3 regions of the Saccharothrix camelliae genome follow, and region 2 is predicted to be linked to each of the others. Evidence: riboswitches for the same ligand, from Rfam matches in the RefSeq annotation. Region 2 holds a riboswitch; each other region holds the start of a gene.
The links. Region 2 has a riboswitch for S-adenosylmethionine ahead of AB0F89_RS03670 (methionine ABC transporter ATP-binding protein). Riboswitches for the same ligand answer to the same signal wherever they lie in the genome.
Positions count from the first base shown of each region.

Region 1 (6,582 bases), 2.4 Mb from region 2:
ACGGCCAGCGGCCACCACAGCCGCATCAGGCCGCGCGGCCGGCCGGTCAGGGTGTGCCGCAGCCCGCCCGGCACCGCTTCGAAGGCGTGCGCGCCGACCAGGCCGAGGCTCGGCGCGAAGGTGAACTCCACGCGTCGGCCGGGCTCGTGCCCGGTGCAGCGGTAGCGGACGAACCCGTGCCCGCCGTCCGCCCCGGCGCCCAGCGGCCGGTCCAGCACCAGCGCCGGCCACCGGTCCGAGGGCCACAGCTCCACCACCCGGTCGACCAGGTCCGCGCTGTCGGGGATCAGCCGGGTGTGCACGTTCCGGATCATCAGTCCTCCTCCGTGCGGAACCGTGCGGTCCGTGACCATACGGTAGCGTATGGACGCATGGCACGGCGGACGCGCGACGACTGGACCGGGGTGGCCCTGCTGGCGCTGGCCGAGGGCGGGGTGGCCGCCGTCGCGGTCGAACCGCTCGCGACCAGGCTCGGCGCGACCAAGGGCAGCGCCTACTGGCACTTCCCCAACCGGGAAGCCCTGCTCAGGGCAACCCTCGAACGCTGGGAGCGGGAGCGCACCGAGGCCGTGATCGAGCTGGTGGAGTCGGCGGCCGAGCCACTGGCGAAGCTGCGGCTGCTGTTCGCCACCGTGCTGGAGGGGGTCGGGGACAGCGCGGTCGAGCTGGCCCTGCTCGCGGCCGGGAGCGACCCGGTGGTCGCGCCGGTGCTCGACCGCGTCACCGGCCGCCGCATCGGCTACCTGGAGGAGCTGTTCGGCGAACTCGGCTTCGCCGCCGACGCGGCCCACCAGCGGGCCGTGCTGGCGTACTCGGTGTACCTGGGGCAGGCGCAGCTGCTGTCGTCCACCCCGCACGTGGTCAAGGCGCGGCGCGCCCTGCTGGAGGAGACGCTGGCCGTGGTGATGTCCCGTGCCTGACGCGTTCCGGTTCGCGATCCGGGTCAAGCCGGGCGCGAGGCGCGAGGCCGTCGGCGGCCGGTGGGGCGAGGGCGCGCTGGTCGTCGCGGTGGCCGCGCCCGCCGTGGAGGGCAAGGCGAACGAGGCCGTGCGCAAGGCGCTGGCCAGGGCGTTCGGCGTGCGCCGGCAGGACGTCGAGGTGGTCGCGGGCGAGCGCGGCCGGGACAAGGTCGTGCAGGTCGACCCCGCCCCGGCCGGTGCTCCCGAGGTGCTGGCGCGGTTGCTGGCCGGCTAGGCCGCCAGCCCCCACAGGACGCTCGCGATGGCGTCGGCGTTGCGGTTCAACGCGGTCGCGTTCACGTTCGACGTGGTGTCGCACGACCGGTGGTAGCAGCGGTCGTACGCGACGCCCGCCGTGCCGCCCCACTTCTGCGCCTGCGCCGAGGTCTTGATGCCCTCCGCGCCGGTGAACGTGCCGCCGACCGGGATGCCCGCCCGCGCGAACGCCGCGTGGTCGGACCGCCCGCCCACGCTGGTCAGCTCGGTCTGCACCCCGATCGAGGTGAAGTAGCCCTGCAGCGCCTGCTGCAGCGCCAGCGAGCCGGACGGCTGCCCGGACGCGCTGTAGACGAAGTAGCCGGGGTTCGGCGAGCCGATCATGTCGAAGTTGAGGTAGGCGTCGATCCGCGAGCGGTCCGTCGAGGACAGCGAGTTCACGTAGTACGTGGAGCCCACCAGGCCCAGCTCCTCCGCGCCCCACCAGGCGAAGCGCAGGTGCTTGGTCGGCTGGAACCCGCTGGACCGCACGGCCAGCGCGACCTCCAGCAGCCCGGCCGAGCCGGTGCCGTTGTCGTTGATGCCCGGACCGGCCGACACGCTGTCGAGGTGCCCGCCGACCATGACCACGTTGTTCAGGTCGCCGCCGGGCCAGTCGGCGATCAGGTTGTAGCCGGTGGCGCCGCTGCTGGTGAACGACTGCACCCTGGTGGTGAAGCCGGCCGCGTCCAACCTGGACTTGATCCAGTTCACCGAGGCCAGGTAGCCGGGACGGCCGTGCGCCCGGTTGCCGCCGTTGGCGGAGGCGATGCTCTGGAGCTGGTTGAGGTCGGCCTGGACGGCGGAGACCGGGATGTCCGGCGCGGCCAGGGTGGCGGGCGGCGCGGCGGGGGGCGGCGCGGCGGTGGCCGAGCCGAGGCCGGAGCCGAGGAGCGCGCCGGTGGTGACCAGCGCGGTGGTGATCGTTCGCAACTTCACGGTGTCTCCCGCAGGGGGTGGTGTCGCTCGGAGGACAGGGAGTGACCGGGGCGGCGGACCCGTTCGCCAACGTGCACGGTCGGGCTCGGGTCGCGCTACCGGCGTTCGGCTGGTGACGCTGTGCGGTGCCGGATTCGTCCATTTCGGTATCACCGGGGAGAATGACCCTGTCGGGTGATCGGGCAAGGGCGTGGAGGTCGAGTGGGCGATGTGACGGGCTACCTGGGCATCGCCGCCGCGGTACTCCTGCTCTCGGTGCTCGCGGTCCGCGTGTCGATCCGGCTGGGCCTGCCGTCCCTGCTGCTCTACCTCGGGATCGGGTTGCTGCTCGGTGAAGCGGTGCTGGGCATCCAGTTCGAGGACGCCGGCCTCACCCGCTCGCTGGGCACGGTCGCGCTCGTGCTGATCCTCACCGAGGGCGGTCTCACCACCCGGTGGAGCGCGGTCAGACCGGCGCTGGGCCTGGGCATCGCGCTGTCCACGGTGGCCGTCGGCGTGAGCATCGCGGTCACCGGGCTCGCGCTGCACCTCCTGCTGGACATGGACTGGCGCACCGCCCTGCTGTGGGGCGCGGTGCTGTCGTCCACCGACGCCGCCGCCGTGTTCAGCGTGCTGCGCGGGGTGGGCGTGGGCAAGCGGCTGATCGGCGCGCTGGAGCTGGAGTCCGGCATCAACGACGCGCCGGTGTACATCGCCGTCGTGCTGCTCGCCGCGCCCGACCCGATCACCTGGACCGCGCCGCTGCTGATGGGCTACGAGCTGGTCGCGGGCGCGATCGTCGGCGTCGTGCTGGGCTGGGTCGGCGGCATCGCGCTGCGCCGGGCCGCGCTGCCCGCCACCGGCCTGTACCCGCTGGCCACGGTCGCGGTGTGCCTGCTCGCCTACACCGTCGGCGACCTCGCGCACGCGTCCGGCTTCCTCGCCGTCTACATCGCCGCGCTGGTGCTCGGCAACGCCCGCCTGCCGCACCGGGCCGACACCCTGTCGTTCGCCGAGGGCCTGGGCTGGATCGCGCAGATCGGCCTGTTCGTGCTGCTCGGCCTGTACGCGTCGCCCGGGCGGCTGCTCGACGTGCTGGTGCCCGCGCTGGTCGCGGGCGCGGTGCTGGTGCTGTTCGCCCGGCCGCTGTCGGTGCTGTGCGCGTCGCTGCCGTTCCGAGTGCCCTGGCGGGAGCAGGTGTTCATCTCGTGGTCCGGGCTGCGCGGCGCGGTGCCGATCGTGTTCGCCCTGATCCCGCTGATCCAGCAGGTGCCCGGCGCGCAACGCCTGGTCGACGCGGTGTTCGTGCTGGTCGTGGTGCTGACCCTGGTGCAGGGCACGAGCCTGCCGTGGCTGGCCAAGTGGCTCGGCCTGGTCAAGTCCGGCGAGGCGCACGAGGTGCAGGTGGACTCGTCGGCGCTGGACGACCTCGGCGCGGAACTGCTCCAGGTCCGCATCCAGCCCGGCTCCAAGCTGCACGGCGTGTACCTGTCCGAGCTGCGGCTGCCACCGGGTTCGTCGGTGAGCCTGGTGGTGCGCGAGGAGAAGGGCTTCACGCCGCAGCCGACGACCCGGCTCCAGGAGCACGACCAGCTGCTGGTGGTGTGCACGGAGGCCATGCGCACGGCCACCGAGCAGCGCATCCGGGCCGTGGACCGGGCGGGTCGGTTCGCGCGCTGGAAGGGCGACGTCGGCCTGCCGTGACGCCCCCGGGGGCGCTCCCAGGATGTGAACGCCCCTCGACGGCCGGGTGCGGCCTGGGTTAGCTTCGAGGCGAAGGTCATGAGTGCCAGCGCGAAGCCCAGGCTCGCTGGCCGGCAACCCTCCTACCGCGGTGGGGTGCCCCTGGTGAGGACCTGGCCGGCGCGCAGGGCGTCCGGCAAGCGCGGGCTCCCTCCGGCGGGGTCCCGGACCCCCGGAGGCGTCATGACCATCGCAGTTCCCCGACCCGCGTTCGTCGCCCGACCGGAGAAGCCGGCGCTGCCCCGCGTCGTCGGCTCCTCGCTGCGCGTCCCGCTGGTGACCGGCGAGCGCGTCGAGTACGCCAACCTCGACCACGCGGCCAGCGCGCCGTGCCTGGAGCAGGTCCGCGACGCCGTCGACGAGGTGCTGCCCTGGTACGCCAGCGTGCACCGGGGCGCGGGCTTCGCCTCCCAGGTCAGCACCAAGGTCTACGAGCAGGCGCGCACGTCGGTCCGGCGGTTCCTCAACGCCCGCGCGACCGACGCCGTCGTGTTCGCCCGCAACACGACCGACGCGCTGAACCTGCTGGCCAGGAGCCTGCCGAAGCGCACGGCCGTGATCCTGTTCGACACCGACCACCACGCCGCGCTGCTGCCGTGGCGCGGCCCGGACGTCCGCCGCCTGCGCACCCCCGGCTCGCCCGCCCAGGCGGTGCTGGAGCTGGACCGGGCGCTGCGCGAGGCCCCGGTCGGGCCCCGGCTGGTCGTGGTGACCGGCGCGTCCAACGTGACCGGCGAGGTGTGGCCGGTGGCCGAGCTGTCCCGGGTGGCGCGCCGGCACGGCGCCCGGATCGCCCTGGACGCGGCCCAGCTCGCGCCGCACCGGCCGGTGGACGTGCGCGCGCTCGACGTCGACTACACCGTGCTGTCCGGGCACAAGGTCTACGCGCCGTTCGGGGCGGGTGTGCTGGTCGGCAGGTCCGACTGGTTGCAGGCGGCCGAGCCGTACCTGGTCGGCGGCGGCGCGACGGCCCGCGTCACCGACCACGGCGACCGGCTGGGCGTGGCCTGGTCGGCGGTGCCCGAGCGGCACGAGGCGGGCACGCCGAACGTGGTCGGCGTGCACGCCCTGGCCGTGGCGTGCGACGTGCTGGGACGGCACTGGGAGCAGACCACCGAGCACGAGCGCGTGCTGCTGGCCAGGTTGCGCGCGGGGCTGGCGACCGTGCCGGGCGCGCGCGAACTGGCGCTGTTCGGCCCCGACCAGGACCGGGTCGGCGTGGTGAGCTTCACCGTCGGCGGTCAGGACGCGGGCTACCTGGCCGCCGCCCTGTCGGCGGAACACGGCATCGGCGTGCGCGACGGCGCGTTCTGCGCTCACGTGGCCGTGCACCGGCTCGCGCACGGTGAGCGCGCGCTGCGCGCGTCCATCGGCCTGGGCACGACCGAGGAGCACGTGGACCGCTTCGTGGCCGCGCTGCGCACGCTCGTCACCGAGGGTTCGCGGTGGGAGTACGAGGTCCGGGAAGGCCGCTGGACGCCGGTGGACGACGAGCGCGCGCTCCCGCCGTTCCTGCGCTGATCGGGATGCTGGACAATGGCCCGGTGAGCACCGATCCCAACACCGAGCCGGACACGCCGGACCAGCCGGACGCACCGCTGCCGAAGCGCCGGGTCCTCCTGCTGGCCGTCATCGCGCCGCTGGTGTTGGCCCTCGACCTGGTCACCAAGATCATCGCGGTGGAGGAGCTGGAGGGGCGTGAGCCGGTCGAACTGCTCGGCGGCCTGCTCTACCTGCCGCTGATCCGCAACACCGGCGCCGCGTTCGGGCTGGCCGAGGGCTGGACGGTGATCCTCGCCCTGATCGCGTTCGGCGTGGTCGTGTTCATCCTGTGGATCGCGCGCCGGCTGCGGTCGGTCGGCTGGGCCATCGGCCTCGGCCTGGTGCTCGGCGGCGCGACGGGCAACCTGGTGGACCGCATCTTCCGCGCGCCCGGCCCGCTGCGCGGCGGCGTGGTCGACTTCATCTCGGTGCTCGACCCGTGGGGCAACTTCTTCCCGGTGTTCAACCTGGCCGACTCGGCCATCTGCGTGGGCGGCGGCGTGATCGTGCTGATGGCGCTGCTCCAGCGGGACTACGACGGCACCCGCGTGGAGAAGAAGCCCAGCGGGAAGAAGGCGGGCGCATGAGCGGTTATCGAACCCTCCCGGTCCCGGACGGCCTGGACGGGATGCGGGTCGACGCGGGCCTGGCCAAGCTCCTCGGCCTGTCCCGCACGGTGGTCGCCGCGCTGACCGAGTCGGGTGACGTCGTGCTCGACGGGCAGCCCGCGGGCAAGTCGGACCGGCTGGTCGCGGGCGCCGTGCTGGAGGTCACCCTCCCCGAGCCCGAGCGCCCGGTCCAGGTGCAGGCCGTGCCCGTGGAGGGCCTGGTGGTCCTGCACGAGGACGACGACATCATCGTGGTGGACAAGCCGGTCGGCGTGGCCGTGCACCCCAGCCCCGGCTGGACCGGTCCGACCGTGGTCGGCGGCCTCGCGGCGGCGGGCATCCGGATCGCCACGTCGGGCGCGGCCGAGCGCCAGGGCGTCGTGCACCGGCTGGACGTCGGCACCACCGGCGTGATGGTGGTGGCCAAGAGCGAGGGCGCCTACTCGGCGTTGAAGCACGCGTTCAAGGAGCGCACGGTCGACAAGCTCTACCACGCGCTCGTGCAGGGCCACCCGGACCCGATCAAGGGCACCATCGACGCCCCGATCGACCGGCAC
Region 1 covers NZ_CP160453.1:3,116,098-3,122,679, forward strand. Annotated here, with positions in the region: gene AB0F89_RS15490 (SRPBCC family protein) at 1-314, opposite strand, end outside; gene AB0F89_RS15495 (TetR/AcrR family transcriptional regulator) at 372-920, shown strand; gene AB0F89_RS15500 (DUF167 domain-containing protein) at 913-1,194, shown strand; gene AB0F89_RS15505 (M28 family metallopeptidase) at 1,191-2,153, opposite strand; gene AB0F89_RS15510 (potassium/proton antiporter) at 2,355-3,836, shown strand; SAM riboswitch class IV at 3,911-4,024, shown strand; gene AB0F89_RS15515 (aminotransferase class V-fold PLP-dependent enzyme) at 4,059-5,396, shown strand; gene lspA (signal peptidase II) at 5,420-6,004, shown strand; gene AB0F89_RS15525 (RluA family pseudouridine synthase) at 6,001-6,582, shown strand, end outside.
Region 1: linked by a shared signal. The riboswitch ahead of AB0F89_RS15515 (aminotransferase class V-fold PLP-dependent enzyme) and the one ahead of AB0F89_RS03670 (methionine ABC transporter ATP-binding protein) in region 2 are both predicted to bind S-adenosylmethionine.

Region 2 (6,582 bases):
CGGGTCAGACGGGGAGGACGGAGCCCGCGAAGGTGTCCGTGATGTAGTCCTTGACCTCCTGCGACTGGAGCAGCGCGAGCAGGTCCTCGATCCGCTGGTCGTCCTTCAGCTCGGCCCGGGTGACCAGGCCGTTCGCGTTCGGGTTGCCCTCGGTCGCCTCCAGCGCCAGGGCGTCGGACGCGGGCTTGAGACCGGCGTCGATGGCGTAGTTGCCGTTCACCACGGACGCGTCGGTGTCGTCCAGCGACCGGGGCAGCTGCGCGGCCTCCAGCTCGACGAACTCCAGCCCGCGCGGGTTCTCCGCGATGTCCCGGATCGTCGCGGTCCGCTCGGTGCCCGGCCTGACCTTGATCAGCCCGTTGGCCTGGAGCAGCTGCAGGCCGCGCGCCTCGTTGGTGGCGTCGTTGGCGACGGCCACCTTCGCGCCGGGCGGCAGGTCGGCCAGCGACTTGTGCTTCTTCGAGTACACGCCGAGCGGTTCGAGGTGCACCGGCCCGATCCACTCCAGGGTCGCGCCGCTCTCCGCCTTGAACGTGTCCAGGTACGGCACGGTCTGGAAGTAGTTCGCGTCCAGCGACCCGTCGACCAGCGCCGTGTTCGGCTGCACGTAGTCGGTGAACTCGACGACCTCGACCTTGAGCCCCTTGCTCGCGGCCAGGTTGTCCGCCACGTACCGCAGCACCTGGGCGTGCGGGACGGGGCTCACGCCGATCTTGAGGGCCGCGTTCGGGTCGGAGGCGGCGCCGGTGTCGCCACTACCGCAGCCCACTGCGGTCAGCAGCACGGCGAGCAGGGCAGCACGAATACGCATTTCGTTCCTTTTGGGAGTGGGGAGGAGGATCAGACGGAGGTGGTGCGGCGGCGGTCCACGCCGCGCGCGACCCTGTTGGTGGCGAACTGGATCGCGGTCGCGATGATCGCCAGCACGACGACCGTGCTCCACAGGTAGCGGTCGTTGAACCGCTGGTAGCCCATGCGCACGGCGAGGTCGCCGAGCCCGCCGCCGCCGACCACGCCGGCCATCGCCGAGTAGCCGAGCAGCGCGATCGCGGTCACGCCGATGGCGTTGACCAGCGCGGGCAGCGACTCCCGCAGCAGCACGCTGCGCACGATCCGCAGCGTGGACGACCCGGTGGTCACGGCGGCCTCGACCACCGACACGTGCACCTCGGCCAGCACGTTCTGCACCAGCCTGCCGACGAACGGGATCGCGCCCACGGCGAGCGGCACGATGGCCGCCGTCGGGCCGATGGTGCTGCCGAGCAGCAGCCTGGTCAGCGAGGTCAGCACGACCAGCAGGACGAGGAACGGCATCGAGCGGCCCAGGTCGACCACGAACCCGAGCACCTTGTGGAGCACCGGCCGGGGCTTCAGCCCACCGGGAGCGGTGAGCTGGAGCCAGATGCCGACCGGCGCGCCGAGCAGAACAGCGATCAGGGTGGAGACGACCACCATGTACAACGTCTCGCCGGTGGCGACCAGCACGTCGTCGAACACGATGGACCAGGGTGTTGCGGACCTCACGCAGCTACTCCCTGGGGACCCGAGAGGGTCCGGCGCACCGAGCCGCCGGCCTCCGAGATCCACTCCAGCGCCGAGTCCGCGCGCTCGCCCTTCAGGCCGACGCGGAACCGCGCCACCGGGGTCTCGCCCAGCCTGGTGAGGCCGCCGCCGAGCAGGTTCAGCTCGACGCCGAACCGGCTGGTGGCCTCGGGCAGCAGCGCGCCGACGGCGGCGAAGCCGATCAGCACGACGTCCGCGACCCGGTCGAACGCGCTCTCCGCAGCCGGGTTCTGGTCCACGGCGGGCAGCAGCGACGCGGCCGTGCGGCTGGCGGCGTCGGACACCAGGTCGAGCACCTTGCCGTGCTCCACCACGCGGCCGTCCTCCAGCACCGCGACGTCGTCGCAGATCCGGCGGACGACGCCCATGTCGTGGGTGACCACGAGGACCGTCACGCCCAGCTCGGCGCGCGCCCGGTCCAGCACGGTGAGCACCGAGCCGGTGGTGTCGGGGTCGAGCGCGGACGTCGGCTCGTCGGCCAGCAGCACGGACGGCGACGCGGCGAGCGCCCGGGCGACCGCGATCCGCTGGCGCTGGCCGCCGGAGAGCTGGTCGGGGTACGAGCCGGCCTTGTCGGTCAGGCCGACCAGGTCGAGGAGTTCGGCGACGCGGCTGCGGCGCTGCGGACCGGCGACGCCCGCGGCCTCCAGCGGCAGCGCGACGTTGCCCGCGGCGGTGCGCTGGCGCAGCAGGGAGTCGCCCTGCGGCACGACGCCGATCTGCCGGCGGGCGGCGCGCAGGGCGGTGCCGTCGAGGGAGACGAGGTCGGTGCCGTCGACCCGGATCGCGCCGCTGTCCGGGCGCTCCAGCAGCGCGACGCACCGGGCCAGGGTGGACTTGCCGGCGCCGCTGGGGCCGACGACGCCGAGGACGGTGCCCGCGGCGACGTCCAGGTTCACGCCGTCCAGCGCGCGAACCTGCCCGGTACTGCCGGGGAAGGTCTTGGTCAGGTTCTCGACAGTGATCACGTTTTCGCTCCACGACTGCATGCGGCAGCGCACGCCCGGGGCGTGCGTGGCCGACGGCTCAGCTCAGAAAGGTGTCCCGCAGAAGGACGCGAGGATTCGAAGCGCTTGCTGCTGCTCAGCAGCTGCGACAGGCCGAGGACGTGCGACGGCCGTGGTCGACGACCCGCCGACGGGTGAGCATTCGCATCCTGGGCACGTGATCCTCCATCGATCCTGGCTGAAGCACCTGCCCCCATGGAGGGGTGGTTGCTGCGGCGTCAGGGAGCCAGGTCTCTCGGCCGCTCGGGATGGCACCACGAGTAGACCTGACCGGACGGGGCGGACGCAAGCCCGAAGCGGGATCGTCCGGCAAATCACACTTTCGGCCGAAAGATCAACGACTAGCGAGGCGACGCGGCTTCGGCTATCCGGATGAAGTCGCCGACGCCCAGTTGTTCGCCGCGCACCGCCGGGTCCACGCCCGCGGCGACGAGCAGCCGCTGCGCCTCGGCGGCCGAACCGGCCCAACCGGACAGCGCGCCGCGCAGCATCTTGCGCCGCTGCGCGAAAGCCGCGTCCACCAACGAGAACAGCCGCTTGGGGTCCACAGTGGACAGCGGTTCGTGGCGTTCGAACGCGACCAGCGCCGAGTCCACGTTGGGCACCGGCCAGAACACCGAGCGCGGCACCGGGCCCGCCCGGCGGGCGTCGGCGTACCAGGCGAGCTTCACGCTGGGCACGCCGTAGACCTTGCTGCCGGGACCGGCGGCCATCCGGTCGGCGACCTCGGACTGCACCATCACCAGGCCGGTGCGCAACGACGGCAGCACGGCCAGCAGGTGCAGCACCACGGGCACGGCGACGTTGTAGGGCAGGTTGGCGACCAGGGCGGTCGGCGCGACCGGCAGCTGGTCGGGCGTGACGCGCATGGCGTCCTCGTGCACCACGGACAGCCGGTCGGCCAGCTCGGGCGCGCGCTCGGCCACCGTGACGGGCAGGCGCCCGGCCAGCACGCCGTCGATCTCCACGGCCACCAGCGCGCGGCAGGACGGCAGCAGGGCCAGCGTCAGCGACCCGAGGCCGGGGCCGACCTCCAGCACCACGTCGTCGGCGCGCAGGTCGGCCGCCGCCACGATGCGCCGCACCGTGTTCGGGTCGTGCACGAAGTTCTGCCCGAGCTTCTTGGTGGGGCGGACGTCCAGCTCGGCGGCCAGCCTGCGGACGTCGGCCGGCCCGAGGAGCCCGCTCCCCACCCCCGCCGACGTCGAGTCTCCAGTCACCCGCTCATTCTCCACCACCAGCCGCAGAGGAGTGCTCACGCACCACTCCCCTGAACCACCACGCGAGGTCGCGTCGGTCGTTCGCGCCCGGTTTTCCGGCGATCACGCCCTTCCGATCGCCGGAAAACCGGGCGCGAACGACCGACTTCCCAGCGACCGAGCCGCGCCGCCGAAGGCGGCGCAATTGTTACGGCAGCCCCAGCTTGGATCGGCAGTGGGGCCAGGCGGAGTAGCCGCCGCGGGCGTCGCGCAGCTTGGTCGCCACGGCGATCTGCTGCTCGCGGGTCGCCTGGTGCGGGTAGGCGGCGTACTGGGAGCCGCCGTAGGCGTCCCACGTGCCCTTGTTGAACTGCAGGCCGCCGTAGTAGCCGTTGCCGGTGTTGATGGCCCAGTTGCCGGTCGCCTCGCACTGCGCCAGCCGGTCCCAGACCTCGCCGTCGGGCGGGAGCTTGGTGCCGACCTTGACCTTCTTGGCCTTCGGCTCCTTGGTGACCTTCGCGCCCAGCTTCTCCCGGCCGATCTCCTGGCCGTTCTTCACCGTGACGCGGTAGGTGACGATCTGCTCGCCGGCCTCACCGGGCTCCAGGACCTCTTTCTGGCCCTTCATCATCGTGTCGTCCTTGACCTCCTCGACGGGCGGCTGGACGGCCTCCGTCGCGTTGATCACCGACACGCCGGTGCGCGTGATGTGGACCTCGGCGCCGTTCGTGACGCGCAGGTCCACCGCCGTTTCGAGCTTGTCCTCGGGACCGAGGGTCAGGTTCTCGTTCCGCATCAGCTCCTCGACGGTCACCGCCGTCGTCCGGATCTGACGCGGCTCGTTGCCGCCGTCGTAGACCGTGACGGTCTTGAGGCTCTTGACCTCCAGCGAGATGCCGTGCAGCGGGACGTCCATGCCGCGGTCGTGGGAGAGCCACGCGCCGTCGTCGTCGACCTGGAGCTGGTCCAGGGCCTCGTCCACGGTGACCGAGCGGACCCAGCCCTCGCGCTGCTCGCCGTCGACCGTCATCTTCACCAGCCGGCCGCGGTCCAGCGAGATCTTGCCGCCGTCGCCGACCTTCGCCTGGGGTGACGGGCTGAGCGCGTCGTGCTCGCCGATCACGATGCCCTCGTCGGCCAGGATCTCGCCGACGGTGGACTCGTAGGTGTGGACGGTCTTGGTCTCGCCGTCGACGTCGACCGTGACGGACTTGTCCATCGCGATCGCGGTGGCGCCGCCACCGGAGATGGTCACCAGCACGGTGGCGACCGCGGCCTTCAGGAAGCGCCGCTTCCACTTCCCCGCGGCTTCGACCAGGGCGGCGGGCGGGGCGCTCGGCTGCTCGGCGGCCAGGCTGCTCGCGACCCGGTCCTGGGAGACCTCGTCGGGGATGATGATGGGGGGCAGGAGCGTGGTCTCGGCGTTGATGAGCCGGATCAGCTCGTCGACGTCGACGTTCGCGGACGCCAGCAGTTCGTCCGCGTCCGGGCCCAGCACGTCCAGGACGTCGTCCGGGGTGATGGTGAACACCGCGGTGTCCCACTCGGACGGCGGCCCGGGTCTGTCCAGCACGTCGACTGCGGTCGCGGACGTCGGCTGCACGGGGGTGAACCAGTCGGTGTCCTCGTTGAACGAGTTCACGGGGTGCCATACCTCCTGAAGGCGCGAAGACCGGCTGCGCGCACGTTCGGTGTCGGTGGTCAGCTAGTGATCTCCGGCAACTCCTGTGCGTGTTCGGCTTCGTCGCTTCTGGTGTCAACGTGACCCGCCCCGACGCGGGTGCGCCCCGAACAAGTCTCAGGGCACGGTCACGGGACCGTAACGGGTGGGCGGGGGTTGTGCCAACACCCCGACAACCCTTGTGAGTTCAGTCACTCCGTTAGGGGAGCAAGTCTGTCCGCCATTCGTCGTAAGGAGGATTACGACTTCGCCGCGTCACGAAGTCCGAAGATCCGTTCGGCGTTTCGGGTGATCTTCGTGCCAAGATCGGCCAGGTCGACCTCACGCAACGTCGCGATGTCGCGGAGTGTGTAGTTGGCGCAATAAGGCTCGTTCGGGCGACCCCGGTACGGGTGGGGCGTGAGGAACGGCGCGTCCGTCTCCACCAGCACGTGGTCCTCGGGCGCCCACCGCGCGGCTTCCCGCAGGGCGTGCGCGTTCCGGAACGTGACGGTGCCCGCGAACGACAGCACGAACCCGCGCTCCACGCACGCGCGCGCGAAGGAGAGGTCGCCGGAGAAGCAGTGGAACACCACCGCGGACGGCGCGCCCTCGGAGTCGAGCACCTTGAGGATGTCGTCGTGCGCGTCCCGGTCGTGGATCATCAGCGGCTTGCCGACCCGCTTGGCCAGGTCGATGTGCCACCGGAACGCCTCGTGCTGCGCGGACTTCGGCGCGTAGTCCCAGTAGTAGTCCAGGCCGGTCTCGCCGATCGCGACGACCCGGGGCTGCTCGGCGAGCCGGGCCAGCTCGTCCTGCTCCGCCGCGCCGAACGCGGACGTGCGGGTGGGGTGCAGGGCGACGGCGGCGAACACCCGCTCGTCCCAGGTGGCCGCTTCGGCGGCCCACCGGGCCGCCGCCAGGTCGTCGGCCACCGTGATCACCCGGTCGACGCCCGCCCGCCCGGCCCGGTCCAGGACCTCGCGGACCTGCTCGGGCGTCCGCGCGCCGCAGGCGTCCAGGTGGGTGTGGGCGTCGACCACCGGCGCCGGAAGGGTCTCCGGCGCCGGTGGCCGCTCGCCGCGACGCTTGCTCACCTGACGATCGGGGCCCACTCGGGGCCGGTCTCGCCGAGCTCGGGGTCCAGCTTCGC
Region 2 covers NZ_CP160453.1:751,041-757,622, forward strand. Annotated here, with positions in the region: gene AB0F89_RS03660 (MetQ/NlpA family ABC transporter substrate-binding protein) at 5-811, opposite strand; gene AB0F89_RS03665 (methionine ABC transporter permease) at 841-1,524, opposite strand; gene AB0F89_RS03670 (methionine ABC transporter ATP-binding protein) at 1,521-2,531, opposite strand; SAM riboswitch class I at 2,733-2,825, opposite strand; gene rsmA (16S rRNA (adenine(1518)-N(6)/adenine(1519)-N(6))-dimethyltransferase RsmA) at 2,912-3,790, opposite strand; gene AB0F89_RS03680 (transglycosylase family protein) at 3,978-5,411, opposite strand; gene AB0F89_RS03685 (TatD family hydrolase) at 5,690-6,526, opposite strand; gene metG (methionine--tRNA ligase) at 6,523-6,582, opposite strand, start outside.

Region 3 (6,582 bases), 720 kb from region 2:
GCGCGGCGAGCGAGATGTGCCCGAAGCCGGGCCAGTCGAGTGCGGCGGTCACGTCGGACATGAAACAGGACGGACGTACTGCATTTCACCCCTTACCGAGTGGGAGCGCTCCCAGAATCGGCCGTTCAGCCCTGTTGTGCGCCAGGTCACGCGGGGAGGGTGGGTCCGGTTCTCCGATCACGTGGAGGTTGTCGGTGTTGAGATCCCGGAAGCGGACCGCGGTCGCCGCGCTGGTCACGCTCGCGCTGCTGGTCACCGGCGCACAGGCGAGCGGCATCGTCGAACCCGCCGGCCAGGACTACCTGGACGCGCGGGCGCCGGTCGACCGGCGGGTCGACAACCTGCTCCGGCGGATGACGCTGGAGGAGAAGGTCGGCCAGATGACCCAGATCCGACTGGGCAAGCTGCGCGGCAACTGCGAGTGGAACCCCGGTCCGCTGCGCGAGGACTGCCTGAAGGCGGTGCTGGAGGACGCGAAGGTCGGCTCGATCCTCTCCGGCGGCGGCGACGCGCCGAACCCCAACACGCCCAGGGCGTGGGCGGAGATGACCAACGCCATCCAGAAGTACGCGCTGGACCACAGCAGGCTGCGAATCCCGCTGATCTACGGCGCGGACGGCGTCCACGGCCACTCGAACGTGCTCAGCGCCACCATGTTCCCGCACCAGATCGGCCTCGGCGCGACGTGGGACCCGCAGCTCATGGAGCAGCTGGGCGCGTCCACCGGCCGGTCGATGCGCGCCACCGGCGTGTTCTGGAACTTCGCGCCGGTGTCCGACATCGCGCGCGACACCCGGTGGGGCCGGTACTACGAGACCTACAGCGAGGACCCGGTGCTGGCCGGCGCGCTGGCGGCGGCGAACGTGCGCGGCCAGCAGGGCGACCCGATCGACGGCACCGCGCGGCTCACCGCGACCGCCAAGCACTTCGCGGGCTACTCGGAGCCGTTCAACGGCCACGACCGCGCGCCCGCCCAGCTGCCGATCCGGTACCTCCAGGACACCGTGCTGCCCGCGTTCCAGCCGCAGTTCGACGCCGGCGTCGGCACCGTGATGATCAACTCCGGCGCGGTGAACGGCGTGCCGGCGCACGCGTCGAAGTACCTGCTGACCACCCAGTTGCGGGACCGGATGGGCTTCCGCGGCGTGGCCATCACCGACTGGGAGGACATCCGGTTCCTGGTGGACCGCTACCACGTGGCGGCGGACTACCAGGAGGCCATCGCGATGGCCGTCAACGCGGGCGTCGACATGGCGATGGAGCCGTCCAACGCGGCCGAGTTCACCTCGGGGCTGCTGGCCAACGTGCGCAGCGGCGCGATCAGCGGCAAGCGGATCGACGAGGCCGTGCGGCGCATCCTGAAGCTCAAGTTCGACCTGGGCCTGTTCGAGAAGCCGTTCGTCGACCCGGAGAAGGCCGACGCGGCCGTGACCGGCGTGGACCGCTCGCTGGCCCGCCAGGCGGCGGCGGAGAGCGCGGTGCTGCTGCGCAACGACGGCGTGCTGCCCCTGTCGACCGACGCGGCCAAGCTCGTGGTGACCGGCGACGCGGCGGACTCCGCGGCCCGCCAGCTCGGCGGCTGGACGGTCGGCTGGCAGGGCGTGCCCAACGGGTCGCCGCCACCGCCGACGGTGACGGTGCTGCAGGGCATCCGGGCCGCCGCACCGGCCGCGAACGTGGTCAGCGCGCCCGCGCAGGCCGACGCGGTCGCGCAGGCCGGTGACGCCGACGCGGTGGTCGTGGTGCTCGGCGAGGACCCCGGCGCGGAGGGCGAGGCGGACACCGAGGAGCCCGCGCTGACCGCCGAGCAGCAGGGCCTGGTGACCGCGGTGCGGGCCACCGGCAAGCCGGTCGTGGTCGTGCTGCTGACCGGCCGGCCGCAGGTGCTCGGCGCCGTCGCCGACGCCCCCGCGCTGGTCGCGGGCTGGCTGCCCGGCTCGGAGGGCGGCAGCGCCATCGCCGACGTGCTGTTCGGCGCGGTGAACCCGAGCGGCAAGTTGCCGGTGTCGTGGCCGAAGGTGGTCGGCGACCAGCCGTTCTCCTACGACCAGCCGCGGGGCGCGAACACGGCGCCCAGCTCGGCGTACGACCCGGCGTTCGCGTTCGGGCACGGCCTGTCCTACACCACGTTCACCACGTCCGCGCCGACGGTGAAGTCCGCCGAGGTGCGGCGGGACGGCCGGGTGGAGGTGTCGGTGACGGTGGCCAACACCGGTTCCCGGGACGGCGCGCTCGTCGTGCCGGTGTACGCGCACCAGCCGGTGAGCAAGGTGCTCACGCCGCCGCAGCGCCTGGTCGGCTTCACCAGGGTCGCGTTGAAGGCGGGCGAGTCGCGGACGGTCGAGGTGGCGTTCGACCTCAAGCGCCTCGCGGTGACGCCGGGCGACATGGACGGCTCGGGCAAGCCGGAGGTCGCCAGGGGCGGCTACGAGGTCGTGGTCGGCGATGGGAGGGCTCGGTTCACGGTGCGGTGAGCTGCCCTGATATCCTTCTCGGCCGTACCCGCGCGGCATTCCGCTGTGGAGGAAAACCGCCCCCTCGGGGGCGGAGCCGGTGACAAGCGCGGTACGACCCCGGACCAGGAGAAGGTGGCTTCCGCATGGCGAACATCAAGTCCCAGATGAAGCGGATCAAGACCAACGAGAAGGCGCGCCTGCGCAACAAGGCCGTCAAGTCGTCGCTCAAGACCGCGATCCGCAAGTTCCGTGAGGCCGCCGAGGCCGGTGACAAGGAGAAGGCCACCGTGCTGGCGCGGGAGGCTTCCCGCAAGCTCGACAAGGCCGTCACCAAGGGCGTGATCCACGCCAACCAGGCCGCCAACAAGAAGTCGGCCCTGGCGCGGCGCGCCAACCAGATCTGATCTGGTCCTCACGCTGGAAGTGCCGCTCACCCACTCGGGTGGGCGGCACTTTTCATCGGCGTCCCTCGGCCGCACTGACTGCCGCCGACCGCACCGATCGCCACCGGCTGCGGCTCAGCGCCGCCCGTACGCCGCGACGATCTTCAGCACCGCGCGCTCCAGGGCGTACCCCGAGTCGGCCGCGACGCCCTTGACGTCGGCGTTCAGGTCGGCGACCACCGTCATCGCGGCGGCGAGCCCCTGGTCCTCCCAGCCGCGCGACTGGCCCTGCGCCTTCTTCACCTTCCACGGCGGCATGCCCAGCTCGCCCGCCAGCTTGAACGGGTCGCCCCGCCCCACCGCGGACACCCGCGCGATCGTGCGCACCGCGTCGGCCAGCGCGTCGGCGACCAGCACGTGCGGCACGCCGAGCTGGATCGCCCAGCGCAACGCCTCCAGCGCACCGGCCCGGTCGCCCATCACGGCCTTCTCCGCCACCGCGAACCCGGTCACCTCGGCCCGGCCGCGGTGGTAGCGGCGGACCGCCTCGGCGTCGACCTTGCCCGCCGTGTCGGCGACGAGCTGCGAGGCCGCCGCCGCCAGCTCGCGCAGGTCCGAGCCGACCGCCTCGATCAGCGCCGCGACCGCCTCCGGGTCGGCCTTGCCACCGCCCGCCGAGCGGATCTCGTTGCGCACGAACGCTTCCCGGTCCGCCGCCTTGGTGACCTTGGGGCACTCGGTGACCCGGACCCCCGCCTTCCGCAGCGCCCCGGGCAGCTCCTTGGCCGCCTTGCTCCGCCCGCCGCCGCTGTGGACGACCACCAGCGTCACCCCGTCCGCGGGCGCCTTGGCGTAGGCGATGACCGCGTCGGCGATCTCCTTGCCGATGTCCTGCGCGCTCTCCAGGGCGACCACCCGCCCCTCGGCGAACAGTGACGGGCTCACCAGTTCGGCCAGCTCAGGCGGGGTGAGATCGGTCACCCGGACGCGGGTCAGGTCGGCCTGCGGGTCGGCCTTCCTCGCCACCGCCAGGGCGCCCCGCACGGCGCGCTCGACCAGCAACTCCTCCTCGCCGACGACGAGGTGCACGGCGTCGGGCGGGTCAGCGGGCGCACTCACGGCGGCGATCCTCCCACGACTGACCGACGTCCGGATGGTGGACGTCTCTGGCTGAGGGCCGGGATCGTGTCGTAAGTTGAGGCCACAACTGAATACCGCTCATCCAGAGGGGCAGAGGGATCGGCCCGAAGAAGCCCCGGCAACCCGTCGCACAGCGTCCGCTGGCGATCACGGTGCCAATTCCGACCCGCGACGCGCGGGAAAGATGAGGAGATACCTCGCGATGACTGCTGTCAGTGTGCCCTCGGCCACCACCTCCTTCGACCTCGGTCCCGCTCGGGCACTGTCCTGTCGGGAGTGCGGCCACCAGACCCCGCTCGCCGCCGAGTACGCCTGTCTCGAGTGTTTCGGGCCGCTGGAAGTCGCCTACGACTTCGGCCGGATCCGCCGCGAGGACATCGAGGCGGGCCCCCGGTCGATCTGGCGCTACCGCGGCCTGCTCCCCGTTCCGTCCACCGTCGAGTCACACCCCAACACCAACCCCGGCGCCACCCGCCTGGTCGAGGCCGACCGCCTCGCCAAGGCCCTGGGCGTGCGCAAGGTCTGGGTGAAGGACGACACCGGCAACCCGACCCACTCGTTCAAGGACCGGGTGGTCGGCGTCGCCCTCGCCGCCGCCCGTGAGCTGGGCTTCAAGGTGCTGGCCTGCCCGTCCACCGGCAACCTGGCCAACGCCGTCGCCGCCGCCGCGGCCCGCGCCGGCTGGCAGTCGGTGGTCCTGGTGCCCTCCTCCCTGGAGCAGGCGAAGATCCTCATGACCGCCGTGTACGGCGGCAACCTGATCACCGTCGACGGCAACTACGACGACGTGAACCGGCTGGCGCAGGAGCTGGCCGCCGAGCACGAGGACTGGGCGTTCGTCAACGTCAACGTCCGCCCGTACTACGCCGAGGGCTCCAAGACGCTCGGCTACGAGGTCGCCGAACAGCTCGGCTGGCGGTTGCCCGACCAGGTCGTGGTGCCCATCGCCTCCGGCTCGCAGTTGACCAAGGTGGACAAGGCGTTCCGCGAGCTGGGCAGCCTCGACCTGGTCGAGCAGACCCCGTACCGGGTGTTCGGCGCGCAGGCCACCGGCTGCTCCCCCGTCGCCGCCGCCTTCAAGGCGGGCCACGACGTCGTCACCCCGGTCCGCCCGGACACCATCGCCCGCTCACTGGCGATCGGCGCCCCCGCCGACGGCCCCTACGTGCTGGACGCCGTCCGCCGCACCAACGGCGCGATCGAGGACGTCACCGACGAAGAGGTCGTCGAGGGCATCCGGCTGCTGGCGCAGACCGAGGGCATCTTCGCCGAGACCGCCGGCGGCGTCACCGTGGCGACCGCGAAGAAGCTCATCGAGACCGGCCAGCTGGACCCGGACGGCGAGACCGTGCTGCTCATCACCGGCGACGGCCTCAAGACCCTGGACGCCCTCGGCAACCGCGTCGGCCCGCGCGCCAACGTCCCGCCGTCCGCCGAGGCAGTGATCAAGGCCCTCCAGAGCTGAGGAGTCGGACGGGTGCCGGGCCGGACCTGAACCGGCCCGGCACCGAACCGACTCCGGCGGCGAACCGGGCCAGCGCCGAGTCGGCCCGGCGGCGAGCCAGCCCGGCGGCGAACCTGCCCGGTGCCGAGTCGGGCCGGTGGCGAACCTGCCCGGTGGCAGCCTGGTCCTGGCGGCAGTCTGGTCCGGCGGTGGCCTGATCCGGGCTGGTCGGCCTGGTCGCGGTGGCGTGGCGGTCACAGTCCGATCCTCGCCGAGCGCAGCCAACCGGTCCGGGGGAAGGCGGCCAGCTCCGGCAGGACGTGCGGCCCGACCTGTTCGGTGACCACGCGCCAGGCGGTGAGCAGCTGGGGCCAGGGCCGGGTCGCCTTCTCCCGGTTGTACCGCTCGGAGTGCCACTCCTCCGGCGGGATGGTCAGGTCGGCGTCGAACAGGGCGTCGGCCACCAGCTTGTAGGCCGTGTCGGCGGAGGGCACCTGCGCCAGGCGGATCACGCCGGTGACGGTGGCCCTGGCGACGACGCCCCGCCCGCCACCGGGCAGGTCCTCGCACACGTAGTAGGCGAAGGCGGGCCGGAGCCCGTCGCGCGGCCACGGTTCGGCGGTGTAGCCGGGCTGCCACAGCGCCCACGCCAGCGCCCGGTCGGACCCCTGCCGGGACCAGCCGGAGTGCAGTCGGATCCAGACGTCGTTCTTCATGGTTCTCCCCTTGTCCGTTGTCTGACGGGCCGCCCCTGCGGACGACCCCCGGCCCGTCCGGGCCGGCCAGGACCGCGGTGTCGCCGTCCCGGTCGGTGCGCAGCACCAGCGCGCCCCGGCTGGTCAACGCGTCGACCAGCACCCCGTTGGGGTGGCCGTAGCGGTTGCCCGCACCGACGCTCACCAGGGCGACCCTCGGCCGCACCGCCGCGAGGAACGCGGGCGACGAGTACCGCGACCCGTGGTGCGGCACCTTCAGCACGTCGGCCCGCAGGTCCACGTGCCCGCCGAGCAGGTCCGCCTGCCCGGCCAGCTCGACGTCGCCGGTCAGCAGCACCCGCCCGGCCGCGGTGGACGCCCGCAGCACCAGCGACGCGTCGTTGACCGCCGTGTTCGTCCCACCGACCGGGTCCACCCGCGGCCCCAGCACCTCCAGTCCCAGG
Region 3 covers NZ_CP160453.1:28,014-34,595, forward strand. Annotated here, with positions in the region: gene AB0F89_RS00180 (sulfite exporter TauE/SafE family protein) at 1-61, opposite strand, end outside; gene AB0F89_RS00185 (glycoside hydrolase family 3 N-terminal domain-containing protein) at 195-2,474, shown strand; gene rpsT (30S ribosomal protein S20) at 2,600-2,860, shown strand; gene holA (DNA polymerase III subunit delta) at 2,975-3,958, opposite strand; SAM riboswitch class I at 4,055-4,170, shown strand; gene thrC (threonine synthase) at 4,182-5,444, shown strand; partial or broken gene AB0F89_RS00205 (DNA internalization-related competence protein ComEC/Rec2) at 6,165-6,582, opposite strand, start outside.
Region 3: linked by a shared signal. The riboswitch ahead of thrC (threonine synthase) and the one ahead of AB0F89_RS03670 (methionine ABC transporter ATP-binding protein) in region 2 are both predicted to bind S-adenosylmethionine.